Regions from separate parts of the uncultured Psychrobacillus sp. genome, predicted to be linked through region 3. Evidence: riboswitches for the same ligand, from Rfam matches in the RefSeq annotation. Region 3 holds a riboswitch; each other region holds the start of a gene.
The links. A riboswitch is a leader RNA that binds a small molecule or an ion and turns the genes downstream of it on or off. The one in region 3 is predicted to bind preQ1.
Positions count from the first base shown of each region.

Region 1: linked by a shared signal. The riboswitch ahead of queD (6-carboxytetrahydropterin synthase QueD) and the one ahead of Q0371_RS16335 (QueT transporter family protein) in region 3 are both predicted to bind preQ1.
Region 2: linked by a shared signal. The riboswitch ahead of queF (preQ(1) synthase) and the one ahead of Q0371_RS16335 (QueT transporter family protein) in region 3 are both predicted to bind preQ1.

Region 1 is NZ_CALIED010000019.1:43,614-54,171, reverse strand. Features, by position in the region: gene ahpC (alkyl hydroperoxide reductase subunit C) at 1-174, opposite strand, end outside; gene queE (7-carboxy-7-deazaguanine synthase QueE) at 850-1,578, opposite strand; gene queD (6-carboxytetrahydropterin synthase QueD) at 1,571-2,044, opposite strand; PreQ1 riboswitch class I at 2,171-2,217, opposite strand; gene Q0371_RS04320 (HIT domain-containing protein) at 2,307-2,735, opposite strand; gene Q0371_RS04315 (TetR/AcrR family transcriptional regulator) at 2,829-3,413, opposite strand; gene Q0371_RS04310 (ABC transporter permease) at 3,552-4,703, shown strand; gene Q0371_RS04305 (TetR/AcrR family transcriptional regulator) at 4,881-5,510, shown strand; gene Q0371_RS04300 (glucose 1-dehydrogenase) at 5,618-6,352, shown strand; gene Q0371_RS04295 (staygreen family protein) at 6,767-7,228, shown strand; gene Q0371_RS04290 (HAMP domain-containing sensor histidine kinase) at 7,826-8,890, opposite strand; gene Q0371_RS04285 (response regulator transcription factor) at 8,868-9,572, opposite strand; gene Q0371_RS04280 (hypothetical protein) at 9,809-10,015, shown strand; partial or broken gene Q0371_RS04275 (DJ-1/PfpI family protein) at 10,055-10,558, shown strand, end outside.
Region 2 is NZ_CALIED010000019.1:54,709-65,266, forward strand. Features, by position in the region: gene ahpF (alkyl hydroperoxide reductase subunit F) at 97-1,650, shown strand; PreQ1 riboswitch class I at 1,771-1,817, shown strand; gene queF (preQ(1) synthase) at 1,942-2,442, shown strand; gene queC (7-cyano-7-deazaguanine synthase QueC) at 2,619-3,293, shown strand; gene Q0371_RS04355 (VUT family protein) at 3,341-3,880, shown strand; gene Q0371_RS04360 (hypothetical protein) at 4,014-4,604, opposite strand; gene gltS (sodium/glutamate symporter) at 4,813-5,997, opposite strand; gene hutG (formimidoylglutamase) at 6,007-6,936, opposite strand; gene Q0371_RS04375 (LysR family transcriptional regulator) at 7,054-7,932, shown strand; gene Q0371_RS04380 (malate:quinone oxidoreductase) at 8,205-9,764, shown strand; gene Q0371_RS04385 (LysM peptidoglycan-binding domain-containing protein) at 9,863-10,558, opposite strand, start outside.
Region 3 is NZ_CALIED010000077.1:15,739-26,296, reverse strand. Features, by position in the region: gene Q0371_RS16370 (long-chain-fatty-acid--CoA ligase) at 1-325, shown strand, start outside; gene Q0371_RS16365 (phospholipase) at 597-893, opposite strand; gene Q0371_RS16360 (hypothetical protein) at 1,038-1,421, opposite strand; gene Q0371_RS16355 (XRE family transcriptional regulator) at 1,591-2,103, opposite strand; gene Q0371_RS16350 (MFS transporter) at 2,267-3,604, shown strand; gene Q0371_RS16345 (ornithine cyclodeaminase family protein) at 3,679-4,662, shown strand; gene Q0371_RS16340 (ring-cleaving dioxygenase) at 4,889-5,866, shown strand; gene Q0371_RS16335 (QueT transporter family protein) at 5,901-6,392, opposite strand; PreQ1 riboswitch class I at 6,399-6,443, opposite strand; gene Q0371_RS16330 (polysaccharide deacetylase family protein) at 6,581-7,390, opposite strand; gene Q0371_RS16325 (NUDIX domain-containing protein) at 7,503-8,129, shown strand; gene Q0371_RS16320 (tripartite tricarboxylate transporter permease) at 8,411-9,766, opposite strand; gene Q0371_RS16315 (hypothetical protein) at 9,763-10,209, opposite strand; gene Q0371_RS16310 (hydroxymethylglutaryl-CoA reductase, degradative) at 10,211-10,558, opposite strand, start outside.

The sequences.
Region 1 (10,558 bases), on a different contig from region 3:
ATATTCATTTTGTAAGTCTTCTAGCTCTGTAGGACATACGAAAGTGAAATCTGCAGGATAGAAGCATACTACCGACCATTTACCTTTGAAGTTTTCAGAAGATACGTCGATAAATTCACCTTGTTGAAATGCTTTTGCAGTGAATGGTGCAATTTCTTTACCTATTAATGCCATGATTTATAGCCTCCTATGTATTATTTATTATTTCTCATAAGTATTAAAATTATCTTATAATAATTCTAATGTATAGTTTTATTATTCTATACATTTAGTTCTCAGTCAACCATTAAGGTATGAAAATGAATTACTAACATTTACTCCTAATAGAATATGAGTATTATTTTTATTTTTTTTTTAAAAGTAAAGGTCCTATTAAGATAGGCTTACAATCCGGATAGAATCCTTTTCCAAAAAAACGAATGAATCGAATTAGGATTCTTTCCACGGAGCATACGAATTAAAGTACCAAAGCACATATTTTGCAAGTTGTTCAACCCAATATTCCAGTGGGATATCAAGAAGAGATTAACGTAATTGTTAGGGAACCAATGGTAATGAATTTAATTCAGAAAGGTGAGACATACTTTGTTGGATACACGATAAAAAGAAATGGTTTAATTTTTCTCAGTGACATTGAAACTATTGAGGATCACAAATAAGCTTAGTTATTCAACTAACGTGTGCGTTAGTAAAAAACAATATCAAAGTAAAATGAGCCAGGAGAAAATATCCTAGCTCATTTTTTAAGTGTATTTTAAATCAACCTGTACCTTTAACATAGCCTTATTTTAAAAGGAACTTCATACTTACTATATTCTAAATGGCCAACGTCGGTATCTATAAGAAGAGCTATACACCTCTTTTATTTCCCCAGATGAGTGTATGTAACTGAGGCAGCACTTTAACGTTCTTTAATTCTTCATCCATCATCACTTGATCGATTAGCATTTCATATTTCTTTAATAAATGGCTAACTAAATGTATATTATCCTTTGAAGTAATATCATCATTTCCTAGCTGTAGATAAAAAGGAATAGTTGGGTATCGGAGATGAACGTCTTTAGCATAGGTATAATCCTCCTGATTGAATAGGACGACTTTAAGAGATATATGCTGGTTGTTTCTTCTATCTTTCAGTTTTTTCAACATACTAGTAAGCACAGAAAAATCTGTCGTCATACCAGAGCTAGGTGGCTTCGGAGAAATTGTCAGTTCATCTATTTCATACAACCAATCTTGCCATTTACTTCCCTGGGTTTCAACGCCAATCTTAATATTATTCTCTTTTAAAATGGCAACAAGAGCTCCCAGATGACGAAGAAGTGCCGGATTTCCTCCTGATATCGTGACGAATGAAAAACCGTTGCCTCCATGGCGTTTCAACTCAGACCAGATCTCTTCTGCTGTCATTTGTACGATAAGATGCTTGCCACTGCCATCCCATGTAAAGGATGAGTCGCACCAGGAACAGGAATAATCACATCCGGCAGTGCGTACAAACATAGTCTTCTGGCCAACTACCATTCCTTCACCTTGAATTGTAGGACCAAAAATCTCTATAACAGGTACTTTACTCAACCTCCATCCATTCCCTTCTCGCCTCAGCATAGCTTGTAGGAGTTTCATACAGCTTGATAAACTCCACACGTGTCCCATTAAACCGTTGTTCATCAAGTAAGGCTTCCGTCAACTTCTCATAAATCCAAACGACGATATTTTCTGCAGTGGTGTTCATCGGTGGTAGTGTTTCATTTATATAATGATGATCCAAATAAATTTCTATTTTCTGTTTCCAAATCTCCTTGATGTCTCCAAAATCAACCACAATGCCCCGTTCATCCGTATAGCCACTTAAACCTAGTACAGCGCGATACGTATGACCATGTAGATTTTTACATTTACCCTCATAGTTATGCAAATGATGAGCAGCATCAAAAGTAAATTCTTTGCTAACAAGAACACGTTTTGAATGGTATTTCAGCTGACTACTTTGAATATCTTCCTCGATTATTTGTAGCTTATCAACTATTCTAAAATTAGTCATGCGTTAAAATTCCTCCTTAAAAATGGTCCCGACATTTCTCCAGAGAGGCCTTAACAATCATTCTAATAAAACATATGCATTAAACATAAAAAAGCCACGTCCTATATGGACATGGCGAATTGTCATGTTTCCATAGTTTTTTATAGAGGGTATTAGCTATGAACCTCTCCCGTTTAATTCCGGGCATTCTTTTATAAGAATATATTATATAAAATGGTAAGAAATTTCAAATATACTTTTTTGTACCTTGTCAATAATACTGTTAAAGTTCTTCTGATACGTTAAACTCCATTACATTTCTTTTATTTTTTTCCGCTTTGAACATATATCTTATACCTTTTCCAGCTAATGCTTCCTCCTTATATCTTGGCAAAACATGAAAATGCGCATGATTTATATGCTGCCCTGCCACTTCTCCACAATTCCAGCCTAAATTATAGCCACTTGGCTCATAAAGCTCATCTAAATATTGCTTCACTTTCTGTAGAAGCTCATAAGTAGCATTCCATTCCTCTTTCGTTAAATCGAAAGCTGTCTCTCTATGTATTTTTGGCACAATAATACCAGCCCCCTCAAGCTGTACACCTTTCTCACGAGCCTCGTCAAGTTGTAAAAACATACAATACTCATTACTTAATATAACGTTTTGTGAGGGCACTAACTCTAAATGACACAGCAAACATTGCTCCATAATAGCAGAACTCCTTTCTTTTTATATTCTACCTGCAGCTATTACACTCATCCTGTACGCCAGTAGATGTTATTCTCGAACTTATGTCTCTCGCTACTTCTTTTGAATAAAAGAAATAATGTTAATATATATTGATGTCATTTCTTGAGGAGTTTTGTCTAAATCATTTTGCACCCATTGCTCGATTAACCCTAAAAATGCAGATGTGATAAACGATAAAAAATATTCCATTGGAACTTTTAATTTGGCATTAATGCTATCATTTCTCTCTAAATTAACACGTACTTTTTCTGAAAAGGCAGCTCTAAATCGAAGATGAAATCCTGCTCTGCCATGATTGCTTAAGAATATTTTTAATAAAGGCGAATGCATTTTAATAGAACTGAATAATGTGGCAGCTAGTTGTTCTTGTTCTTTTTCAAATGTATGTGTAGGTGAATAATTCGATTGTAATTCATCAATATGGTTCCCTAGATCTGCAAATAACTGCTGTTCTATTTGATCCAGTAAATCGAATTTATCCTTATAGTGCAAATAAAATGTCCCTCGGTTAACTTTTGCATGTTTCGTAATATCCCCTATTGTAATTATTTCAAACGACTTATTATCTAAAATCTGCATAAATGACTTCTGAATAAGTTGTTTCGTTTTACGATTCTTCTCTTCATAAATATTCATATAAATCACCTTTCCATCAAAACTCAACATCTTGTTCACTTTTGTTCATTGCTTTTACTTTCATAAAAATTATAAGATAAACGCATACTAAAGCACACTAATAAACAACATCTTGAAAATTAGAAAGGACGAAATCGATTGAGACTATTTAAAGAAAAATTAGCATGGGCTGCACCCATCGCTGTTATATTAATAATTGCGCTATTCTCCTTAAACTTATTTGCTCAAGGAGATCCACAAGTAAAAAATCTACCCGTTGCACTGATTACAAGTGATGAGGGCGAACACGTTGACGTTGTGAGGGCAGCAGCTGAACAAATGAGTAAAGGGATGGATGGCAAAGAGCCAACGATTGCTTTTACTAATGAAAAAGAAGCAGATATTGAAAAATTATTTGCGGATAAACAATATTATGCAGCTTTAGTTATTCCTGAAGGTTTTAATGAATCCGTACAAAATGCCATGGTAAACAACACACCAGCAACATTAAAAGTATATATTAACCAAGGCTTTAACATGACTGGCGCAAACTTTGCGAAAACTGCTTTAAATGGTTTAATTACTCAAATTAGTAACCAATATTCAACAAACTTTGTAGCACAAATAGGTGATCAACAAATCGATGTTAATCAAGCACCCGTGCTTGTAAACCCTATTGTGTCTGAAGAAAAAGTATTTAATGCGATCTCTACTGCTACAGCAAATGGCAGTGCACCAACATTACTGGCCGTACCTGCGTGGGTAGGTGCATTAATCGGTGGTTTCATTGTATTTTTAGCATCTTCAAACATACTTAAAAAGGAAATGCTCACACGTAAACAAACATTACGCCTGATAGGTGGACAGATTTTATTTGGTGTTATTATTGCCTTATTCTCGGGCTTTACCGTTGCAACACTGGCACTTTTGGCTGGTATTAATATGCCAAGCTACCTCTTAGTTGCTTTCTTTGTATCGTTTGCAGCGTTCTGTTTCTTCTTATTAGTATCCGCTATTACTGCATGGATCGGAAAGCCAGCCATTACATTATTCATGGTTGTCATGCTATTAGGTATGGGTGTTCTAATGACACCACAAGAAATGCTTCCAAGTTTCTTCGTCAACTTCATTCGTCCATGGGTACCGATTCGTTTTGCTTCTGAGGGTTTACGTGATATTTTCTACTTTGGAAGTGGGTTCTATACTGGCCAATCATTCAACATAATTTTAGGTATTGGTATTGTAGGTTTAGTTATTTTCCTACTCTCCATTTTTAAACCAGTAAAAGTACCAAAAACTAATACGAAATAAGAGAATTGGCTTCGACTCAATTAGATTAAACGTTATTAACATCTTTCATAACAAAAAAACCAACCCCATAAGGTTGGTTTTTTTATTGTCTTACCTTTTTTATCCGGATGTGATTAGGAGTTCATACGATTAAACATGTTACAATCAAGGTATGAAGAACAGTTGGAGTGAGTAGAGATGAGTAAACGAGAACAACAAAAGCAACAACGTCGTGAAAACATTATCAAGATTGCAACAGACTTATTTTTGGAACAAGGTATACAAACTATACAAATGCAAGATATCGCGACTGCTGCTGGCGTTGGAATAGCAACGTTATTCCGTTATTTCCCTAAAAAAGAGTATTTAGTGATAGCTGCTACAAATGCTATTACGGATAAAATGGCTACAGATGTAGGGGAGATTGTGGAGCAAACAATCCCTGCATATGAAAAAATAGAGCAGATTTTAGATTATTATATAAATGTAACGAAGGATCCACAGCTACGTTTAGCGAAGTTTTTTGAGTCATTTGATTTATATGAAAAAATAGCGGAGGAATCACCTGATCAATATGCAGAATACTTATCTGCACGCAGCAAATTGGCAGGTATTTTATTAACAGTAGGTGATCAGGGCAAGCAAGATGGTAGTTTAAGATCTGATGCCGATTTGCAAGTATTTATGATGACGATGGTTCAAAATTTTAGTATATTCGCTTATAAATCAAGGCTGACAAAGCATGATGCCTATCTTTCGTCGTTACTTACTGCAGAAAAACAATTATTAATGATGAAGGATGTTTTTTTACGTTACATCCGACCATAATAAGTAACGGACTTAGGAATTGACATTTTGACAGTTAAGTTGTTTACTAGTAAGTATAAAAGTGATAGTCAGCTATCACTTTATATGAAACTTAGGAGGCCATTTACATGAGTCGTTTATCAGGTAAAGTTGCAATTATTACAGGAGCTGCGCAAGGTATGGGTGCAGCACATGCAAAATTATTCGTTGAGCACGGTGCAAAAGTCATTTTAACAGATTTAAATGAGGAAAAAGGAAATGCATTTGCAGCTGAGTTAGGTGAGAATGCGCTTTTTGTAAAACAAAATGTAACATCTGAAGAGGATTGGGCTACCGTTATTGCAAAAGCAGAAGAAGCTTTTGGTCCAGTAAACATTTTAGTAAACAATGCCGGTATTACAATGGCTAAAAATATGCTGGATATTACAGTAGAAGAATACCGTCGTATCGTTGACATTAACCAAGTTTCCGTGTTCTTAGGTATGAAAACAGTAGCAGCTTCCATGATGAAAGCTGGTGGCGGTTCCATCGTCAACATTTCTTCTATGAACGGCTTAGTTGCTGGGGCTGTTGGTTACACTGATACTAAATTTGCCGTACGTGGTATGACAAAAGCAGCTGCAATTAACTTAGCTCCAATGGGCATTCGCGTAAACTCTGTACATCCAGGTGTAATCGCTACACCAATGGTTGTGCAAGAAGATACAAAAGCAGCGGTTGAAGAATTCGCTAAACACATTCCTTTAAAACGCGTTGCACAACCAGAGGAAGTATCAAACATGGTACTATTCTTAGCTTCTGATGAATCTAGCTATTCAACAGGTTCAGAATTCGTAATTGATGGCGGATTAACAGCACAGTAAGATTTTAAAAGGTCGATTTTCTATTAATGTAGAAAATCGACCTTTTTTTTATTTAATTTTCATTCCCAGTTCACCCTGCGATGAGATCAATGTCTTTATCTCGGTATTTAACTCTAGCGATTTTTTCACCCCTAGGTATTGTGAAAAAAACCTGAATTATGTCATTCTATCCAATTTACCAACTTACTCATTATTTTATGAAGAACTACTAAGTAACAGTAGCTTAACAAAATTAGGACGCTTTTGAGGTTTATTGCAAAATTCAATAACATTGGAAGGGATAACTTGACCTATTTGGTCTCTGCTATCCTTTTTACTTCTGCTCCTCCAATTAAAATCATTACATCTGTGTCTTTTAACCAACCTCAAACTAAAAAATAGCATATTGGTAAAAAAACGATTGGAGTTGGTGGCATGAGTAAGTTAAATCCAGATAAACTCACTGTTGAATATCGAGATGGTGTTTCAGCTACAGGACCCATCATTTCCAGAAGTCACACACTGACTCACTCTGATTTCACTGGAGAATTATTCTTAACAATTGGAACACAATTTGCATGGGATAAAATTAATACTGAAATGAGAGACGAAGTACTAGGCGTTTGGAAAACACAAGGAAATAGTTTAAATTACAACGTATATCTATATCTAGATAAAGAAAATCACGACTTAAGTGCAGCAACAAAGCGGAATGAAGTTTTTAGGCGCGAATTACCACTTGCATTAACAACCATTCGATATGGCGATAGGTTTTTATTTGACCTATACCCAAGTTTAGATTATGCCTTAATAATCGTTAACTTTATGTCCATTTATCCGTCATTATTTAAACAGGAGGTTTGGGGTACCTTTAGCAATTACTCCATAACACTATAAACAAATAACTTGAATACCTACCGACCTTAATATGGAAGCTTCATACAACTCGTTTACGTTTAAACCACCAAAACATGTTGGATCAATATTTTTGGTGGTTCTCTTATTAAATAAGTGCGATTTGTATAAATCGAATGTGGCCTCATTTTTATGTATTCTATACACAGAATACATAATTAGTAACGATATCACGGATTGCTATGCTATATTATATAAGTAATAAACAACTCTCGTTGACACCGAATAATGGTAACTTTAGATTAGGCAAATTAGCATTATTGGGTGCCAAACCCATTAGAGTTCTTCAGGAACAAAGAATTCTACCGCAGCATCTCCTTGTGAGATGCTGCTTTTTTGTTTCTTAATTTTGAATAGGGATTTCCCATTTCAAGAGGAATTTATATTCCTTTAATGACTGGTATACTAATACTGTTAAATTGTTACCATCTTACCAGCTAGAATATTGTGACAATATCGTTCCAGTTTGTTCTTTTAGAAATAATATACTTCTCCCTATCACAAATTCAGTCTAGATATTGAAAAAAATTCTTAAGTTTAGTGAACGGTCTATCCTTCAGGCATTAAGAGCACTGATAATTAAGTATCCAAGGGTATACAGCCTTTTAAGTATGCTCCACCTTTTGGATGATTTCCTACAACTAGGTCCCCGCCATGCTGTTTAATAATTCGCTGAGAAATAGTTAATCCTAATCCGGCTCCTCCCGTTGAGCGATTTCTTGATGCTTCCCCTCTATATAGCGGTTCAAAAACTCTTTGCAGATCCTCTGCAGAGAACCCCTCCCCTGTATCTTGTATCGTAAAGATCACACATGTTTCATCTCTATTGCAATTGATATAAATTTCACCATTTCTAGGTGTATGTCTGACCGCATTATCTATTAAGTTATTCAATGCTCGCTCTAATAAGTGTGAATCGCCCTTAATATTACAATCACTTGTCAAATTATTTACAATGATAGAGATATCCTTTTGCTCAGCCCGAGGGCTTAAGCTTTCAATCGATTTCTTGAGAACAAGTATCAGATCAACCCTATTTTCACCACGTACCATTTCTTGGTACTCTGTCTTCGCAAACGTGAAAAGCTCCTCTACAAGTCGGTCCAACTGCGCTGACTTCTCCTTACAAACTGCCAAATACTTTGCTCTCTTTTCAGGCGAATCAGCAATACCTTGCTCTAGGCCGTCTAAATAACCCCGTAAGGCAAATAACGGTGTCCGTAAATCATGCGCAACAGCAGCAATCACAAACCTCCGTTCATCTTCCAATTCAACTTGTTTATCAAAAGATTTTTTTAAACTATCGACCATAACATTAAACCCATCATGGGCTTCAGCAATTTCTGAAATCTTTGAAGAAGGGATTTGGATATCTAAATCTCCATCTGCAATTTGGCGAGCACAGAGGCTCATTTTCTCTAAAGGGAGGAGAATATATCTTCGCATTGTATAGGCCACAATCAAAAAGGCCAATAGTAGACCCGTAATTCCCGCAACTATTTGTGTAATTTTTGAATTGGTCGGAATTCCAAGATTGAATGACTTTGTTTCAAGAAAATGCCCACCTACATAAAATATCCACGGGAAAATAAGTATAATTAATAAACTAAGAATGGTAAATTTACGAATGCGAATAGTTTTCACTTTTTTCTCCTTTGAAGCGATAACCTATACCCCATACGTTAACTATAAATTGGGGATTATTCGGATCAGCTTCAATTTTCTCCCGAAGTCGGCTTAGATGGACACGAATAGTATGTTTATCACCAATCCCTTCCCAAAATTTTCCGAGTAATTGATCATATGAAAAAACATATTTTGGATGTTCCGCGAACAGTTGCAGCAAATCATACTCTTTCGGCGTCAGTGATATGGATTGCCCATCTATAAATACTTCTCTTGTGGACAGATCCAATAAGAGACGTCCATAATCTAAGACCTTTCTGAATTCTTGCTTAGAACTGGATCGCCTTAATACAGCCTTTACTCTTGCAACAATCTCTCCTGGCGAAGCAGTTTTGACTATATAATCGTCTCCTCCAAGTGCTAATCCACGAATTTTATCTACGTCATCACTCAGAGCACTTAAAAATAGAATTGGCACATTACTTTCCATACGGATCTGCCGACATAACTCAAAACCATTTTGACCCGGCATCATGATATCTAGGACGAGGCAATCAATTGTACTTTGTTTCAGGGCGACGAGTGCCCAATTAGTGTCATAAGCCGTTTTCACATAAAAGCCTTCATTTTCTAAGAAATCTCTCAATAGTTCAACAATGCTAATGTCATCGTCAACGACTAAAACCGTATATCTTTCCATTACGAAAATTCCACCTTTCCTCAGACGACTCCCATAGATACAAATTAACAAAATTAAAATATAGTTTTAGTTTATCACTTTTACATTAAAGAATAAGTTTTCCGATGGATTGTGATGATTTTGTGATTGTTTCATACCCTCTTTTGAGACATTCAAAGGTTATTCTTTCATTGTGGAGCTATCATCATCTATTTGAAATACTCCACACTTTAACTATATTAAGGGAGGATTTACAAATGGGTATTGAAGATCAAACTTTCTCATTCTTTCCATTCGGTGCTTTGTTTTGCCTTACACTATTCTGTATTGTAGCGGTTCGCATATACGCAATACGCTGTCGTTATATGCATTCCAAGCAAATTGACCGTCTTAAAGACCTTGTAATTGAGGGGGACCTAACTGAGTCGGAATATCAACGACTGAAAAATTTACTTACAAAGTAAAGACATTATCGAATAAAAATCATTTTAAATGGAGGTAATATTCTGTATATCCAAATTGTATTGTTTGATGGATTTGATTTATTAGACGTTATTGCACCTTATGAAGTGTTTACTGCTGCAGCGATGTACGCAAATGAAGACATCACCGTTCAACTCGTTTCTCCTGAAGGGGAACGAATGGTACCAAGCGGGGTAAATCACTTACCTATTCAAGCTAGCGGTAAACTTGATATAAACAGTAAAGGAATTATTCTTATTCCAGGAGCATTTGGTTCGGTTCACGAGGATGGACCAGATTCGAGCCCAGCTAAATTACAACAAGCAACGGAAACAGAGTTAAGTAATTTACTCATTGAAGCTATTAAGAAACCAGATCTATTGCTTTCAGCAGTTTGCGGTGGTTCTCTCATTTTAGCAATGGGTGGATTGTTAGAAGACCGGCATGCTGTTACCCACCACATGGGGATGGGGCTTTTAAGTGCTACAAATGCGATTCCGGTTAATGCTAGAATTGTAGATGATGGTAATATTGTTACTGGCGGT
Region 2 (10,558 bases), on a different contig from region 3:
GCTGCTCGTTGAGGATAACATATAGATTTATTATTTAATGATAGTTATATAATTTTCTGACTATAATAATTCTACATGTCAGCGACAGCGAAGTTTATGCTATTAGATGCAAACTTGAAAGCTCAGTTACAACAGTATTTAGCATTATTAGAAGGTGAGATAGTTATCAAAGTAAGCGTAAGCGATGATAAGGTATCCAATGATATGCTTGATCTTGTAACGGAGTTAGAAAATATGTCTCCGCTAATTACTGTACAACATGCATTACTAGAGCGTACTCCTAGCTTTAGCATTAATAAGGTGGGGGAGGAGTCAGGTGTAACATTCGCAGGCTTACCACTTGGCCATGAATTTACATCATTAGTACTAGCCTTATTACAGGTTTCTGGTCGTGCTCCAAAGGTAGACGAGTCAGTGATTAAACGCATTCAAGCAATCAAGAAACCTATGAAATTTGAAACGTACGTGAGCCTGACTTGTCACAATTGTCCAGACGTTGTGCAAGCATTGAATATTATGTCTGTGTTAAATCCAAATATCTCTAACACAATGGTAGAGGGTGGCACGTTCCAAGACGAAATTAAAGAACGTGACATTATGGCCGTACCAACAGTTTATATGAACGGTGAGAACTTTGGTGGAGGGCGTATGGAGCTTGAGGATATTTTAAACAAGCTTGGAGAAGCGTCTGACGGCTCTGAATTTGGAGACGTTGAGCCGTTCGATGTATTAGTAGTTGGTGGCGGTCCGGCAGGTGCCTCAGCCGCAATCTATTCTGCTCGTAAAGGTATTCGCACAGGAATTGTAGCGGAGCGCTTTGGTGGCCAAGTAAATGACACATTGGCTATTGAGAACATTATTGGTACCAGAGCTACAGAAGGTCCACAATTTGTTTCAAGCCTAGAGGCACATGTAGCGGATTACAATGTAGATATTATGAAATCCCAACGAGTTACAAGTATTACTCGTAACGAGATGGTAGAAGTAACTTTAGAAAACGGTGCAGTATTGAAAGGAAAAACAGTTATTCTTTCAACAGGGGCACGCTACCGTCAATTAGGTGTACCGGGCGAGCAAGAATTTAAAAATAAAGGCGTAGCATATTGTCCGCATTGTGATGGTCCTATCTTCAAAGGGAAAGATGTGGCAGTAGTTGGCGGTGGAAACTCTGGAGTTGAAGCAGCAATTGACTTAGCGGGTATTGTTAATCATGTTTACCTATTACAACGGAATGCAGAGCTAAAGGCTGATACAGTATTACAAGAGCGTTTACATAGTCTATCTAATGTAACGGTTTTAACAAATGCCTTAACACAAGAAATTACAGGTACAGATAAAGTGAACGGGTTAACTTATTTGGATGTTGTGTCTGGAAAAGAAGAGCATATTGAGCTACAAGGGGTTTTCGTACAAATTGGTCTACTACCGAACACAGAATTTTTAAAAGGTATAATTGATTTAAATCAAAATAATGAAATCATTATTAATAAGCATGGTGCGACAAGCATGCCTGGCGTATTCGCAGCAGGTGACTGTACGGACACAGTATACAAGCAAATCATCATTTCAATGGGTTCAGGGGCAACCGCTGCACTTGGATCATTTGATTATTTGATACGTAACACGACGCCTCAACTAGTTAATGGTTAATATCTTACTAATCTAGTCCTAGTTATAAAGAATACAAAAGCAGTATCAAGATTATTTTAAACAATTTGACATTTATCTCCATGTATTATATTATTTTTTTAGATAAATACCTGAAATTTTTCAGGAGAGGTTCATAGCAGATACCCTCTATAAAAAACTATGGATACATGACGAACATGCCATGTCCATAACTGGACATGGCTTTTTTGTTTTAATCCTGTAAAGTTTTATAGAAAATGTTGCAGCCTCTCCTTGAAAAGATTTGGTATTACTTTTCAAGGGGGTTTTTTTATGTCTGGCCGAAAGTCAGCTGAAGGATTAGAAGATTTGACCTTATTAGGAAATCAAAAAGTGCAATATGCATTTAACTATGCGCCTGAAGTATTAGAATCAGTAGACAATCTCCATTCTAATCGAGATTATTTTGTGAAGTTTAATTGTCCAGAGTTTACGAGTCTATGTCCAATAACGCAACAACCTGATTTTGCCACTATGTATATTTCATACATCCCGGATAAAAAAATAGTGGAAAGTAAATCGCTGAAGCTATATTTATTTAGCTTTAGAAACCATGGTGATTTCCACGAGGACTGTGTGAACATTATTATGAATGATTTAATCAAACTGCTAGACCCTAGATATATTGAGGTTTGGGGGAAATTTACACCACGTGGTGGTATCTCTATTGATCCGTGGTGCAACTATGGACGACCAGGAACAAAATATGAGGAAATCGCGAGCTATCGTTTAATGAACCATGATCTTAATCCAGAAAATATTGATAATCGATAAATGGAATTGAATAGGAACTAGGAACTTCTTACTTCTAGACGATTACTTATAAATAAAATTAATTAAATAGATCCTTGTTAGCAAGGAAGAGGTTATTAGCGACCCTCTTAAAAAAACTAAGATGAAAACAGCACTTCTCTTAGTGTGCTGTTTTTCGTCGTGAAGGAGATTTATACATGAAACAAAGTAAAGCACTTATTGTATTCAGTGGAGGGCAAGATAGTACGACTTGTTTGTTCTGGGCGATTGAAAATTTTGCAGAAGTGGTGGCCGTGACCTTTGATTATGGTCAAAGGCATCGCCTGGAGATTGACTGTGCAAAAGAAATAGCAAAAGAGCTTGGCATCGAACATCATGTGCTCGATATGTCATTACTAAATCAGCTTGCAGCTAATGCATTGACACGCGAGGAGATCAAAATTGAAGAAGGGGATAAAAGTGAGCTACCTTCAACATTTGTTCCCGGAAGAAATCTGCTTTTTCTTTCATTTGCTGGTGTCTTAGCTAGTCAAGTAGGAGCAAAGCATATCGTGACAGGGGTTTGTGAAACAGACTTTAGTGGGTATCCCGATTGTCGCGACGTTTTTATCAAATCGATGAATGTGACATTAAATTTATCAATGGATAGTTCCTTTGTCATTCATACACCATTAATGTGGATCAACAAGGCACAAACATGGGAGCTAGCAGATTCTCTTGGTGTATTTGAGTATGTGAGAGAAAGAACTTTAACCTGTTATAACGGAATCATTGCAGATGGTTGTGGAGAGTGCCCAGCATGTAAATTACGTGAAAATGGGCTTGAGGAGTATTTAAATACGAAGCGAGAACTTGAGGAAAAGAATATATAAACGGTACTAACCTTTACAAAGTTAGTGATGTTTAAAGGAGAAGCATAATGAGAATATTATTTTATTTATTATCTATTGTTATTGCAAATGTGGTGACGGCTAGATTTGCACCGTTAGAGTTTGGCATGTTTATCGTTCCTATGGGAACGCTTTTTGTTGGAGCAACCTTCATTTTTCGAGATCTTGTGCAAAATAAATATGGTAGAGCTAAAACATATTTATTTATCTTCTTAGCATTACTCTTATCAGGGACTGCATCATTTGCACTTGGAGATACTTTAATGATTGTGGCAGCATCTGCTTTATCTTTTGTCATCGCCGAGACAGCAGATACAGAAATCTATACACGCTTAAAGTTACCAATGGCGTGGAGAGTTTTTTACAGTGGTATTGTTGGAGGTCTTCTTGATTCTGTTGTTTTTGTAATCGTTGGATTGAGTCCACTTGGAGCAGGATTTATACCGTGGGAAGCTGTACCAGCAGCAATTGTCGGCCAAGTAATTGTGAAGACAGTCATTCAAATGATAGGTGCCTTGATACTGAACCAAGGGCTTGCTCTTAAAGCAAGGCGTCTAAGGGAGGTATAAAAAAATAGGCTTAGCTACTAGGCTAGGCTGTATTTACGATAAAGAATGCATAAACACGATTTTATATAAAAAAGAGCCGATTTAAGAGATTATCTTAAATCGGTTCTTTTGAGAGAGAAGAAAAGTGAATAGTTTAGTGTTCATGTTTTTCCTCTTCTCTCTCTTTTTTTATTTCTTCTATTTGCTTCATCTGTTCATGATACTCGTTCTCCACATCTGAAGTAGCTGGGAGGAAGGATTCTGCGTTGAAGTCGATTCTCTTTCCGTATCGAATCATTTCATAAATAATCATGCCGTTGTTCGGTTTACCATTAATCGTAATCATAGGTACTATATCAAATAACAAATAATAGAAGGCATAGAAAACAAAGCGATCCCAAAATGTTTTATATTCTGCAGCCCATCCGTTGGCAATTAAGAAGTTAATGAGGAGGGCAATAATCAGGTTAACCAATATTGGTCCAGAATAAATGCTAACATAAGCAAACTTACTTTTACGCTTTAAGTCATCGTAGGAAAACCAGCTATACAAATGATAATATTTACGTATATCAATCATTCCAATTTTAAAGAGCCTGGGTCCAGAACCGATTGTAAGCCGTGGTTTTACTACTCCGAATAACCAGCTAACGATTAAATAACCGGATTCTCGCAGAAATACGACCACAGGCAAGATGATAAATGCAGAAATAATCAGTGACAAGAGGTCAGATAGTCCAAACATAAAAACATCACATCCTAAGCTCAACTCGTAAGTATATTAGATACCCAGAATAAAATATTTAAATCCTCCAAACACTAATTGGGAAATATTACATGATGGTTTTTGACTTGGAAGTCTAGGAGTTTCTTCGAGATAACTATTTTGAATAACCTATTCCAATAAGAAAACGCAAACCTTTGATATTTAAAGGCTTGCGCTTTTATTTTGTCTATTTAAACAAATTAATTGTAGTAATAATAATTGGCATACCGAAAACATCGATCAAAAAAGCACCAACGATTGGTACTACTAAGAACGCCTTACGGGATGGCCCAAATTTTGAAACTACTGCTGACATATTGGCCATGGCGTTAGGTGTTGCTCCAAGTCCATGACCAAGGAAACCTGATACCATAATGGCTGCATCATAATTTTTTCCTAGCAAACGGAAAAGGACGATTACTGCAAATAATACGATGAAGATCACTTGCGCTAATATGATGACAAACAATGGAAGGGCTAAGTCTGCTACTTCCCAGAGCTTGATGCTCATCAGTGCCATAGATAGGAAAATACCAAGAGAGATATCTCCTATTAGGTTAATCTCTTTCATATTGATTAGATTAGGATTAAAGCGATCTAAAATGTTACGAACAATTACAGCTACAAACATCGCCCCTACGTAGCCCGGTAACACAAAACCAGTCATAGTAGAGAACCATTCACCGACATATGTACCAACAGCCATACAGAAGGTAATTAAGAAGACCTGTACCATAAATGATTTCTCGGTAATTTCATGCTGTGCTTTTTCTACATATTCTTCTGTTTCTTCAGAAGATGGCTTTAAGTTGAACTTGCGTATTAAATATTGAACGACTGGACCACCGACAAGGGCACCAGCGATTAGACCACAAGTAGCGGCAGCCATACCAATGGAGATAGCAGATGGAATTCCAAGACCTTCAATGGTTTCCCCATAGGCAGCTGCAGCCCCATGTCCACCCTCCATGGAAACAGCTCCAGCCATTACACCGATCAGCGGATGAATATCCATTACCTTTGCCAACGAAACGCCAATTACGTTTTGCATGAAAGCTAGAAATCCACAAGCTAACCAATATATAACGAGTAGTTTTCCTCCTAATTTTACAAGCTTGAAGCTTGCCCCAAGTCCGATGGTTGTAAAAAAGGTAATCATGAAAATGGATTGAAGTGATGTATCTAACGTTATGTCAAGAATATCAAAACTTTTTAATACGGTTGCTAAAATGGCGAAAATTAAGCCTCCAACTACTGGTGCCGGGATGCAAAAGCGGTTCAACCATCCAATTCTTTTAACTAAAAATGTACCGATTAAAAATAATGCCACTGCTAGACTGAGCGTTGTAATTTGATTTAATACCATACGTATCCCCCTTGTTTATTCGAAACTATTCATAATTACTTCATTGATATAGTAAGCTCCCAATTTTGCCGTCCGGTTATCTACATCAAGTAAAGGGTTGACCTCACAAATACTAAAGCTGACTGTTTTTTTATGAGAAGCCATTTGGCGTAGAATGTCTCGGACCTTTACAGCTGATAAGCCAAATGGTGACGGTGCACTGACTCCAGGCGCCTCCGCAGCATTTAAAACATCCATACAAAGTGTGACGAGCAACACATCATGTGTATCCATAAAATTATGTAAGTCTATAGTAAACGAAGGGAAGTCCAACTGTTCATCTGTAAAATAACTCACATTATACTGATCTGCTATATCAAATAAGGCAGTGGTATTGCCATATTGTTGAATACCGCAAACGAAATAATCTGCATTTGGATCCTCATCTAAAATTTGCTTAAACATCGTACCTGAGGAAGGCTGTTTATCGTATGAGCGCATGTCAAAGTGTGCATCTATATTAATTAATCCAATGGAAGCATCTGGACCAAATGCTTTTCGCACACCTAAATACTGTCCGTACAATGTTTCATGCCCACCGCCTAGTACGATCGCCTTTCCATTTGATAAGATGTTGGAAACCTTATCTCCTAGCTCACTTTGAGCTTGCTCTAATTCATTGCCTTCGCAAATGACATCCCCATAATCTATTAAAGCGTTTTCATAATTTGGATGACGCCAAGGTAATGTTGCTAACTGTTTACGTAAAGCGAGAGGTGCATTCTTTGCTCCAATGCGTCCGTTGTTACGTTGTACTCCTTCATCACATGCAAAGCCAATTATTCCAATGTTCCCTTGAGTATCTGTAGATGCCAACTGCACTACTTGATGATAACGGTAGTAAGTGTGGTCTGACTCATGATCCACGCGACCTTGCCATATTTTTAACTCTGTAGGTTTATGCATATTTCCACCCTCATTTATCTAAAAAATCATATTGTTAGTATAATTTTAAACATTTATAATAACCAATATTAATTTTTTATATTATAATAGTTTAAAACTATAAATGGGGGCGAAGAATTGGATTTACGAAAGATGTATTACTTCAATGCCACTGTGAAATATCGCAGCTTTTCCAGGGCAGCTAAAGCCTTGCATATTTCTCAGCCTTCATTAAGTAATGCCATTAAGGCACTTGAGCAAGAAATGGATACTCCGTTAATAGAAAGAACAACAAAGCAGTTTCAATTAACAGAAATGGGTCAGCAGTTTTGGGAACGGTCAAAAGGCTTAGTTGCTCAGTTCGAGGTCATGCAAACAGAGTTAAAGGAGCTGGCAAAAGGAGAACAGTTAGAAATCAGATTAGGAGTAATTGAATCAGCAAATTATTGGTTGTCACAAGTCATTACTGATTATCAAAAGTTATATCCATCCAATCAGCTTACTCTGATTGACACGCTTTATAATCAAACAGTAAGACAAGCATTGCTAGGCTTACATGTACATGGAGTCATTACAAACCAGCACATTGTGGATGAAGAAATACAAAGTGAATTATTGTATAACGAACCCTATGTTGTACTTATAAAAAAAGATCATCCTTTTGCCCAAAAAGAACAACTTACACTGAAGGATTTTACTCAGGAACCACTTATAATAGGGATGCCTGAGTTTGAAACAAGTGCACAAATATTAAAGGCATTTGAACAGGAAAATGTGACACCACATATATCCTATAAAATAGAGAGATTTGAAATGATAAAAGTATTAGTAGAGGAAGGTTTAGGAATTGCGATTCTACCCCAAAATTATGTTACGCAGCATCTATCTGACTCGCTACTAACACGCCCTGTTCATAGTGCATATTTAAATCGGAACGTGTATTTAAGCACCATGAAGGGACGTACATTTTCCAGGAGTATTTTAGTGCTCTTTGAACTCATAAAGAAGAGGCACTGACGGTTGATAATTACTTTATTTATCAATTGGATGGAGGAGGGAATAAACATGGAGAGGAGACAGTTTGGGTTTTTTTAGTCCCATTAATCTAAATTAATTCACAATTTCTACACACTTTAAAAAAATCATTAATTATATTATAATAGAATAGATATTCTGAACTTATAAACAAATTTAAAGCAATAGTCACGGTTATATAGAGTCAGAAGCAGGTTAACTAACTCTTTGTTTTGGTAGCGTTAACAAGGCTTCTGCAAATATAAAGTATAGGGATGGTAAAAGTGAGCAACACAGAAACTAAAACAGATGTTATCTTAATTGGTGCCGGTATTATGAGCGCGACTTTAGGAACGCTTTTAAAGGAATTAGTACCGGAGTGGGATATAAAAGTATTTGAGAAGCTCGAAAGTGCAGGAGAAGAGAGCTCAAATGAATGGAATAATGCGGGAACAGGACATGCAGCTCTTTGTGAGCTCAACTACACTTCTGTAAGACCAGATGGTTCTATTGATATCACAAAAGCAATCAATGTAAATGAACAGTTTCAGGTTTCTATGCAATTTTGGTCTCATCTCGTAAAAAGTAATTTAATCGAGAATCCTCAGGACTTTATTATGCCTTTACCTCATATGAGTATGGTTCAAGGAACAGAAAACGTGGAGTTCTTGAAGAAGCGCTTTGAAGCGATGACCCAGAATCCATTATTTGAAGGAATGGAATTCTCTGATGATCCAGCCCAGTTAAAAGAATGGATTCCATTAATCATGGAAAACCGTACCGCTAATGAAGCGATCGCTGCAACTAAAATTGACACTGGTACAGATGTTAACTTTGGGGCATTGACTCGTATGTTGTTCGATCACTTAAAGACTAAAAATGTTAAGGTCAATTATAAGTCTAGTGTAGAGAATTTAAACCGTACGCCAGATGGCAAATGGGAAGTAAAAGTGAAGAACCTCGCGGAAGGCAAAATCGAGAACCATACAGCGAAATTCGTCTTTGTTGGTGGTGGAGGCGGAAGTCTACATCTCCTACAAAAATCGGGTATTCCTGAAGGAAAACATATCGGTGGCTTCCCAGTAAGCGGTATATTCATGGTTTGTAATAATCCTGAAATAGTTGCGAAGCATCATGCTAAGGTATATGGTAAAGCTGCTGTTGGAGCTCCACCAATGTCTGTACCTCATTTGGATACTCGCTTTATTGACAATAAAAAATCACTACTATTTGGACCTTTCGCTGGTTTCTCACCGAAGTTCCTAAAAACTGGATCGATGATGGATTTAGTAACTTCTGTTAAGCCACATAATCTCTTTACAATGCTAGCTGCAGGTGCCAAAGAGATGTCTCTAACAAAATATTTGGTCCAACAGGTAATGCTGTCTAAAGAACAACGCTTGGAAGAGCTACGAATCTTTATCCCAGATGCTAAAGCAGAGGATTGGGACTTAGTTGTAGCAGGCCAACGCGTACAAGTGATTAAGGACACAGAAGCTGGAGGAAAAGGAACTCTTCAATTTGGTACAGAAGTTATCACTGCAGAGGACGGTTCCATCGCGGCCTTATTAGGTGCTTCTCCAGGTGCCTCTACTGCAGTACCAGTTATGTTGGACGTTCTTAAACGATGCTTCCCAGATCATATAACGGAGTGGGAGCCAAAGATCAAAGAGATGATTCCATCTTACGGTATGTCTCTTATGAACAACCCAGAGCTACTTAAGGATGTACATGCAGAAACAGCAGAAACACTTCGACTAAAAATAGACCAAAAGGTAGCAGAGAACATGGAACCTTTGGAAGACGTTAGTGAAGTTATAGACGATATTGTATAAGCGATATTTTATAAATCATCAAGAACCTACCATCTTCAATAGATGGTAGGTTTCTTTCTTTATTTATAGTCACTCGACATCTAAATGAGAGATAGACTTTAATCTTTTATTTTCTTTACTACAAAGTTATCATCTAACAATACCCAGTTTTGAGGGAAGGAATAACCTAACACCCAATAACTAATACCTCGCAAACGATATTGTTTGACTAAATTAAATTTAGCCTGAGCACTTCGAGCATCCTCAAACCAAACCTCATGTTTTTGTCCCTGCTCATCTGTGTAATTAAAAAAAGGTGATTGAGCCACTGTATCAAACTGTATTCTTGCTCCGTATTGGGTAGCCAATGTAATTGCATCCTGCGGGCTAAAGGTCTCTGCAATTTGCCCAGCTTCATGAGGAATTCTCCAGTCTCTTGCATATATTTGAAAGCCTAAAAATAGTTTGTCTGCAGGAATAACAGTTAAAGCATATTCTACTACCTTTTTCATTTGATTGACGGGGGAAATCGCTTGAGGAGATGCACCGCGCCAACCCCATTCATACGTCATTAGGATCACAAAGTCTGCAATTCTTCCATGTGCTTCATAATCATGTGCTTCATATAGCAAGCCGGATTGAGTCTCGCTAACTTTAGGAGCAACTGCAGTAGAAACAAAGTACCCTTTAGGATGAAGTGTATCGACTGTTAGCTGGAGAAAGGAGGTATAAGCATCTCTGTCTTCTGGTAATACGTTTTCCAAGTCAATATTCAATCCTCTATAACCCTTATCCTCCATAATCTGAATAACGTT
Region 3 (10,558 bases):
GGATATGATCATTTCAGGAGGAGAGAATATTTCTTCTACTGAAATAGAAGGTGTGCTTTATAAGCATCCAGATATATTAGAAGTAGCTGTCATTGCGGTACCTGATGAAAAGTGGGGTGAGGTACCAAAGGCAGTTGTCGTACTTCAGCCGGAAAGTAGCATTACAGAACAAGAGCTAATTGATTATTGTCGCTCTAAAATGGCTCACTTTAAAGCTCCAAAAGCAGTTGATTTTGTAGAGGCACTTCCTAAAACCGCTACTGGTAAGCTACAAATATTCCGTCTACGAGAAATGTATTGGAACGGACCGAAGAAAATAAATTAAAAATAAGATCCCATCGCTTGATAGCTTTGGGGTCTTATTAAAAGATAGTCTAAGCTTACGAATAGTAAAAGTAACCCAGCAATTCATACAATCCAAGAAAGAGCAGAATCTTTACTTTTGGCTAATCTATTGCTAAGTTTTTGAAGAAAGGGATGTAGCCAGTGACTAAAAATGCTATAAAAGATTATCAATAATCGATAGGGTAGAATCATCATTGTATAGTTCAAGAATAGATACTTCACTCTGGGAGTGTTAGATGTAGGCGTATGAATTAATAGGGTTCATGTCGAGGGGATCCACATTTAAGGTTGGTTCGAATTCGCATATAATTTTGTATTAAACCTGCATGTCTACCGGACTCGGTATAACGATTCACTAAAGGGCGAAGTCTTTCGAGGAATTCACGATCGCAATCGCACTGACCTCTACCACTATCATAACAAAGGTCATGCATCCTACAGGCAGCATCTACTTCATTAACTGGAGCTCCCGGACCACTGCATCCAGGTCCGCACCAATTATAGCCTGGAAGACAAAAACCACGTTTGTTATTTCTTCTTTGTTGCAAACTAACACCCCCTTATCCTTCATGTTTATAGGGTATTCCTGTGTTGATTTACGAACAAATACAAGCACCTAGCTGTCCAATTTTTATTTTTTTAAATCACTAAAAAAAGCAGTCTAAAAAAAGGACTGCTAAGTGAATTAAAGTTTAAGATAAGTAGAGAAGTCTTTTGAATATGGAATATTGAATAATTGTATCGGCAGTTTCATTAGTAACGTTTTGAAACAGACTACTATTACCACCCTTTAAGCTAAAGAAAATACCATCATATAAGTCTTCTAAAGTCATCGAGTATAAAGAGTTTTTATTCCTTTTGTCAGTCAACATAAGCATTTCTCCGTGAAGCAGGAGGTTAGTTGCCCATTCGTCTTGATAGATTCCTAAAGGCTTGTTACTCCAGTTAGACTGGTCATCATCCTGATGTATGGACCATTTCTCATCCTCTAACAATGCGCTCATAATATTTTCAATAGTCTCTTCTGTAATTGAAATTGTTACTTGTAATTCTTTGATGTGTGTTTGTTGATTCATTTCTCCATCCCCTTACATTATTTTCCCATCCATTTAAATTTACTATGAATTCACAGAAAAAAGAATAATCCAAATAGTGGTAAACAATGTTCGGGATTTTATTTTTTATTTTTCAGATGAGTTGATATCTATATCCTTAGGACTTCTCATAGTTGTCTTCTATTAACCATTATCGGGAAGATACTACTAGGAAGCGAACAGGCTTGTCCGTTAAGTTATACCAGTAATGTAATAGATTTGCGTCAAACATCGTCGATTGCTGTTCCTTCAGTTCCATCTCTTTACCATCGACTACTACGGTTAAGGTTCCTTCTACTACAAATAGAAACTCATGACCGCTATGGGAAAAGGCATTTCCTTTGTTTTCTCCAGATTGAAGTGTAACGAGTATAGGTGTATAGGCAGCATCCTGGATGCCATTGGATAAATCTTTGTAATAAAACTGTTGTCTAATTTCAGCCAATTCATCATGAGAAGTTACATCCGGAAAGAAAACGGTCGGGTTGACTTTCAGTGCATCTGCTATTTTTTTGAGAGATTCTAACGTTACACTAGACTTTCCTCTTTCGACTTGTGAGAGGAAGCTAATTGATACATTAGTCATCTCTGCAAGTTCCTTTAGAGTGAGCTTACGTTCTTTTCTTAAATTTTTTAGAATAGATCCTATTAAATTTGAAGACAATATGTTTCTCTCCTTTTTCTTATCTATAGTTATCATACCTACTAATGAGGCATCCCTCAACGATTCCTATCAAATACCCGTTGACAGAAAATTAAAAACTATCTAAAATAAAGTTTAGGGAGAAATTAAAGTGGTACTTCAATTTTGAAAGGGGAGAGGGAAGATGGACCAAAAACAAATGAGGAAGGTCTGGATTGCTAGCTTAGTAGGGAGCTCGATTGAATGGTTTGATTACTTTTTATATGGTACAGTTGCCGCACTTGTTTTCAATCAAATATTCTTTGTGACAGAGGAGCCAACAGTAGGGTTACTGCTTTCATATGCATCCTTCGCATTAGCATTTTTTATCCGACCATTCGGTGGAATCATATTTAGTCATATCGGTGACAGGATTGGGAGAAAGAAAACATTAGTTATAACATTAAGTCTAATGGGGGTTGCTACTTTTGGTATGGGGCTACTGCCTACTTATCAAGCGATTGGAGTATGGGCTCCTATTCTATTAATTACGCTGCGCTTAATCCAAGGACTAGGTATCGGCGGAGAGTGGGGAGGAGCACTATTACTGGCAGTTGAATATGCACCAAAGGAAAAACGAGGTTTGTACGGAGCAATCCCACAAATGGGTGTAACAATTGGGATGGTAATGGGGACAGTTGCTTTATCTATTATGACTCTATTACCTGAAGGTTCTTTTATGACATGGGGCTGGCGTGTTCCATTTATCATGAGTGCCTTGCTTGTTATTTTTGGCTTATGGATTCGTAAAGGAATTGAAGAAACACCTTCCTTTAAAAGAGTACAAGAGTCAGGTGAGATTCCAAAGCTCCCTATCGCGGATACGTTAAAGTATCATTGGAAAGAAGTTATCATTGCAGTAGGGGCTAAGGTAGTTGAAACGGCACCTTTCTATATTTTTGGTACTTTTGTTGTTTCTTACGCTACTGCTGAGCTAGGATTCTCACGTACTGCTGTATTAAATACAGTGATGGTAGCAACAATAGTGACGACTATTCTTATACCTATAATGGGAAGTCTATCAGATAAAATCGGACGTAAAAAGGTTTACGTGGCTGGAACCGTTGGGATGATTTTGTTCGCCTTCCCTTACTTTTGGATGCTTCAGCAACAATCGCTTGCGTTACTTGTAATTGCAACCATTATTGGGCTGGGAATCATTTGGGCACCGATCACGGCCGTGCTAGGAACGATGTTTTCAGAGATTTTTGACGCTAAGGTTCGCTATACAGGAATCACGCTAGGCTACCAAATTGGAGCGGCCTTAGCAGGTGGAACAGCACCATTAATAGCTACGAGTCTAATGCTACAATTTGATGGATCCTATGTTCCAGTTGCATTCTATATTATCTTCACAGCGGTCATTTCTTTATTGGCAATCTGGGCTGTTAAAGATAGAAGCCAACAAAACCTGGATGAGGTGACTGCAGTTAAAAAAGATGAGTCATTAGCAAAGGCAGAAAAAGAACTTAGTAAAGTATAAAGATGTAAACATAAAGTTCGTCTTACGCTACTTAAGGCAAGACGAGCTTTTATTTTTAGGGAGGGTTTTAAATAATGCTAGTAGTTAATGAACAGGAGATTATGTGTACATATAAGATGAAAGATGCAATAGAGGATGTCAAAGGGATATTAAAAGCAAAGGCAGCAGGGAAATTAGCGAGTCCACATAGAACAGTAATTGAATTTCCAAAGCATGAAGCATCTGCATTGTATATGCCAAGTGCTGATTTAATAGGGGAGGTTACAGCTGTAAAGGTAGTGACCATTTTCCCGAACAATCCGTCACAAGGAAAGCCAACTACACAAGGCGTCGTTTTACTATCGGATGCAAAAAACGGAGAGCATTTGGCCATGTTAAATGCCTCCTATTTAACAAGGCTAAGAACTGGAGCACTTAGTGGTGTTGCTACAGATTATCTAGCAAAAAAGGATTCGAAGGTGTTGACCATAATCGGAACAGGAGCAATGGCATTTGAGCAGGTGCTTGCAGTGCTAGCTGTACGAGATATCGAACGAATTTTGCTAGTTAATAGAACTTCTTCAAAAGCAGAGCAATTTGGACAAAAACTAGTAGAGTTTGGGATTACTATTCCTTATGAGGTGTTTAAGGACGTTTCAGCCGCAGTGCGAGAGTCAGATATTATCTGCTGTGCAACGAGATCTAACGAGCCTGTTTTTAATGGGAAGGACTTAAAGGCGGGGACTCATATTAATGGAGTTGGCTCTTATTTACCCCACATGCTTGAAATGGATGTAGCGACGATAACCAAGTCTTCTAAAATTGTAGTAGACGATTTGGCTGGAGTTAAAGGTGAGGCAGGGGAACTCATGCATGCTTCTGAAATTGGCGAATGGTCCTTCGATAAAATCCATGGAGAAATTGGAGAACTTGTTACTGGAACAGTGGAAGGTCGACAGCATGAAGAGGAAATCACTTTATTCAAATCTGTCGGAGCAGCGTACTATGATTTAGCAGTTGCAAAGGGTGTTTTTGTAAAGGCAAGGGAACAGAGAATTGGTACAGAAATAGATGTATAAAAAAGGGGCCGAGTAGCAAACTAGCTGTTCGGCCTTTTTTAATTGTGTAGGAAACTATAAAAATTCTGAAATTGGTAGACATATGTACTTGCGCTTTTCCCCATTAGCCTGTCGGGGCAGGGATAGGCGCCTATGCTTTTCTGATTGACTTCTATTTTTTTACATGATAAAATTATCTCGAATTAAAGATATTTAAATTAGAGATAAAACAGGAGGTTTACCATATATGAATCATTTAAAGGGATTACACCATGTAACGGCAATTACGAGCAGTGCAGAAGAAAACTATCGATTTTTCACATACGTATTAGGAATGCGATTAGTAAAGAAAACGGTGAATCAAGACGATATTCAAACGTATCATTTGTTTTTTGCAGATGATGTTGGTGGAGCAGGGACAGACATGACATTTTTTGATTTTCCGGGAATTCCAAAAGGTACACATGGAACGGATGAAATATTCAAAACGTCCTTTCGCGTTCCGACGGATGATTCCCTCCATTACTGGGTTAAACGATTTGATCGCTTGAACGTTAAACACAGTGGTATACAGGAGCAGTTCGGAGTGAAGGTTCTCTCTTTTGTTGACTTTGACGACCAGCAATATCAATTAATTTCTGATGAGTATAATACAGGAGTGGAATCAGGAACACCTTGGCAAAAAGGGCCTATCCCTTTAGAGCAAGCCATTACTGGACTAGGACCGATCCACATTCGAATTGCACAGTTTGACTATATGAAAGAAGTTTTAGAAAAGGTATTACTGTTTAAAGAGATTGCCCAGGATGGAGATTTTCACTTGTTTGAGGTTGGAGAAGGTGGAAACGGAGCACAGGTGATTGTAGAAAAGAATGTTGTTCTTCCACCTGGTCGTCAAGGCTTTGGAACAGTGCATCATGCGGCATTCCGCGTAGAAGACAGAGCGGTTTTAGATGAGTGGACAGAGCGAATGGAAAACTTTGGATTCAATACATCGGGATTCGTAGATCGCTTTTTCTTCCAATCCCTATATGCGAGAGTGGCGAATGGAATATTATTTGAGTTTGCGACTGACGGTCCTGGATTCATGGGTGACGAGCCCTATGAAACTTTAGGAGAAAAGCTTTCCTTGCCACCATTTTTAGAGTCGAAACGTGCTCAAATCGAAGGCTTAGTGAGACCTATAGATACAGTAAGAAGCACGATTGAGTTTGTAAAGGAATAAAGTAAGAGCCCTCCATAATGGAGGGCTCTACTTTTTATATGAGTTCCTTAAATTTTAAGCGTTTATTTAAGGCAAGCATTAATGGAATACCTACTGCCATAACTACAAATTCACCTAAAGCGACTGTATACCAAGTTTCATAAAATAAAGAACCTGGAATATCAAAATAGAGGTGCAATTCGATGGCGATTATAAACATAGTAAATGTAAACAAAATGGTGTTTAAAATCATATGCCATAGCTGATCTTTTACAACTTTACCTATAAGTATACTAATAGATAGAGTGATTAGGGAATGTCCCACACCAAAGGTTAAATCGTAAAGTCCCAATGGGGAAAACAGGTTGGTAATAAATACTCCAATCACAATACCAAAGAAATACTTTTTGTTAAATACTATTAGGTGATTAAACATCTCGGATATCCGAAATTGAAAAGCACCGAATGCAAAGGGTGCCACTAGCATAGATACAGCCACATATAAAGCTGCAATGATCCCGCTCGTAGCCATCGTTTTTATGTTCATATTCATTTCTCCTTAGTTTTTTACCGTGGGAGGTTCTCGAACCACGTTAATTTATCGAACAATCCATAATAATAGGCTAATAGAGGTAGGATGTCAAGAAGTTCCAACATAAAGGTAATTTAAAGATTAGCATGGGAAATAAAAAAAACCATGAATAGGCTGGGACCACTCATGGTTTAAGTTGTCTTTTATAATGATTTGTCACGAAGGAAATTTTGAACTATATGCCTTTCTTCTTCATATGTTTTAAGTGTGTAGCCTTCCTCTTGGAGCCATTCAATAATAAGAGGGAGTGCCTTAGTAGTTTGGCTTCTATCATGAAGGAGTATAATAATGTCTTTGTCACCCGATTTGTACGCTTTCTCTGTTTCCAACTGAACGTTTTTAACAATTTCTTTATACTGCTTATCAGTGTATCTCCAGTCGTTAGAGTCCACATCCCAATCCCAAAGCTTATAGTTTTGTTTAATAAGTTTGTCCTGCATGGCTGTTGTTACATGTGGCTTGCTTCCGTAAGGTACACGAATCAGCCTTGGATTGTGCCCCGTCATCTGCTCGATCAGGCTAACCCCGCTATTAATTTCTTGTATAAAGGCTTCTGCGTTTTTGTAAACCTTAGTCTTGTCATGCGTCATACTATGAGTCCCAATATAATGCCCATTTTTTGCTACAGCTTTCACAATGGATTCATGTTCCTTCATATGCTTTCCTAAAAAAAAGAATGTGCCACTAACCTCGTATTGCTTAAGGGTTTGAAGGTTAATAGTTGTAAACTTATTTGGCCCATCATCAAAGGTTAAGTAAACGTTAGCTTTCTTTGGTGAGGGTGGGACGGGAGGACGGCTATCTTCTATTTTCTTATTTAATAATCTGTTAATATGTTTTTCTACAACTGTATGATCCACAGATGAATTGCTTTCAGTGGCGAGACTAACCGATGGAAATGGTAGAATAAAAACTAGTAATGTCAGACTGAAGGATAATAGAAGCTTTATCATATTGGAATCACCTATTTTCTTTCTACGAGTTTTATATGACTGCAATATTTAAATATATTCAACTCAAACACCATATAGAATAAAAAATGATTATTTTAAAAGGGGTCTTCACATGGAAATGCTGAAAACGTTCGACCATAGAGGAAATGTTACGGGAGTGGCTACTCGTGAGGAAATACATAGGTTAGGACTTTGGCATGAAACCTTTCATTGCTGGATTGTCTGTAGAGAAGAAGGAGTGGATTACATCTATCTCCAGCTAAGGAGTGATAAGAAAAAAGATTACCCAAGCTTATTGGATATTACGGCAGCTGGTCATCTGTTATCAATAGAATCAGTAGAAGACGGGGTAAGAGAGGTAGAAGAGGAACTAGGGATCGAAGTGGCTTTTAGGGAGCTGGAGTCCTTAGGGGTAATAGGCTACACGATTATCTCAGAGGAGTTAATCGATAAGGAGTTTGCTCATAACTTTGTTTATAAAGCTACTCCTACATGGGATGCATTTACATTACAAACAGAAGAGGTAGCTGGAATTGTTAGAACTGAGTTTTCGTCTTTTATGGGGCTATGGAAAGGTAACGTAGAATCTATTAAGATAGAAGGAATATTGATCAACGAGCAAGGAGTAAGGAGTAGTATAGAAAAAAATGTAGATAAGGACAACTTTGTGCCTCATCCATTAGATTATTTTGAAAAAGTTCTAGAGAGAATAGAGGAAAAGCTAAGGGTTACTGAATGAATTATAAAGGAGGACGGGACATAACTCTCCTCAAAATAAAAAATAGTTGTTTTCCGTTACGACGGACGCTTTCTGCAAGGCATGGACTTCAATCTCCTCGTCACTTTGCTCCTGCTTAGGCTTTTGCGCTAGCTTGTTCGACCTGGAGTCGAAACAATAGGAACGTAGAGAGTCTTACAAGAAAACAGCTGGCGTATAAAGCAGAAACAACGTGAAATCAATTTTTTCTGATTTCACGTTGTTTTAATTTATTTACTAGTATTGTCTATCCTTTTAGAATCTTAAAAACCAAATAGTTGCAGAATAATCCAGCTTGATGCGTAAAATACCATAAACTGAACACCAGCTCCGATACCTAAAATACGATTTAAAAGGCCGCCTACTGTAGCAACTGTAAGTGTCAACACTATCCCAACAAGCTGAGCTTCATGATAAGCTAATAAACATGCTAGCCCTATAAACATTGCAATAATTGCTTCTTGACTAACGTATTTTAAGACTAGGACTGATGCTTTACGAGCATAGTTCATCGAAAATGGATATGCAATTAAAGAAGCAACTGTAATTCCAATTAAACCAAAAATAAAGAAATCCCACGACGTTAAATAGGTGTGTAGATTATTTATTGGTTCTACTGTAAAAACGGGTGGAGCATTAAACAAAGGAGAAGCTGGTCCCAGAGCAACTGGGCTTAACGGAATTCCAAAGGCTATAAGTGGAATAATTGCTTCTGCAATATAAGTAGATTCTGTTACCCCATTCATAACCGTTAAGCTAGTAGTAGATTTTTTATAAGCCCCCTTTGTTCTAGACCCTACGATTTCTCCCATGAGAGAAGTCATCCCAACTGGACTAAATACAAACGTAAGAGATGATATAAATGTAGTTATCGAAGTAAAGATTGTCTGTCTTCCAGTTAGAATTTTAAATGGATTAGGAAAATACCCTTTCCAAGATTTTGTTTCTGGAGCTAAATGATATTCGTTCGCTTTGTTTCTTAAAACACTTTTCCTTGCACTAGAAGAAGCAGCGATTAATATATCAGATAACATGGGACCTATTGCAATTCCAAGAAAGAAAGTGATTGATAAATGTTTGTCTAAAATTGAAAAGCTTAATGTATCTAGACTTTTTATAAAAAATGCAAACGGAATAATTAATAGAACACTGGCCCATCTTCCTTTTGAGAAGTAAGCAATTAAAAATGCAGCTAATGTAAAAATAAGACCTGAAGATGATTTGAAAAAATCTGCGAATTGCCCTAAAAACTGTCCAAGTAAAACTGCAGTAGGTAATGCAATAAACGCTCCAATGATTCCACCTGAAATCATTTTTCTTAAAGCTATATGAGGCATGCCCATTCGTCTCAATGTATTAGCATGATCAATTAAAGGGACTGCTGTAGTATCACCCGGAATACCCATTAATGCTGTAGGAACAGCGTGTGTTAAATGTTTTGCTAAAACTGCTGCCATGAAAAAGGCAAATACACCTTCAGGCGGGGCTCCTAAAAGAATTACCAGTAAGGTAAGGGGGACCATAATAGCTGTTTCATCAGTTCCTGAAATGAGCCCGATTAAAGAAAAGACAATTGCTCCAAGTAAAGCAAACAACAGGGCAACTAAATAAATACTCATTTATGAGCCCCCTTTTGAGGAAGGTTAAAGTTTGAAAGTACTCCTAAGTCTTCAAGCTCTTTTCGTGTAATAGGATCATTTTCTATTAAACTAATTTCTTCTTCATAATCAAGCTGCAAGTCTTCATAAATTTCAGCCATATTTTCTGAAGAAATCTCATCTTCGACAAGAATCCTCTTTGGTTTAAACGCTATAGAATTAACGATTAATATGGTAACAGTTCCAGCAATACCTAGTAAAAGAGAATAAGAGTTAACCATTTGTGCTTCTGCAATTTTAGGGAAAATAAACTGGCCTAATTTATACCCGCCTATACTAACAAAAACGCTAAGTAAAATAGAGGAAATAAGTTGTTTTCCAGAAATGGTGTCCCCCAATATTTCTACAAAGCTTTCATTTTTAGCTTTGTCTACTAAACTATGTTTATTCAACTTTTCCTCCATTCTAGCCCTCCTGAACTTCTTTAGTTAATTGCAAGATTCTGTCGTAGCGTAAATCTTTTTCATGTATAGCTTTTTGAACAATTAAATCTATATTTTCCTTTTTCGCACCTGCCATTACAGCAAGGTTCTTTGCATGAAGGCGCATATGACCAGACTGAATGCCTTCTGCAGCTAAAGCTCTTAGACTAGCCGCATTTTCTGCTAAACCAACTGATGCAATGATTCCAGCTAACTCTACAGCTGATGTAATATTCATTATTTTGAGTGAAGCCTTTGCTACAGGATGTGTCTTAGTAGCACCTCCAATTATTCCAACAGCCATTGGAAGCTCGATAGAACCTACCAGATT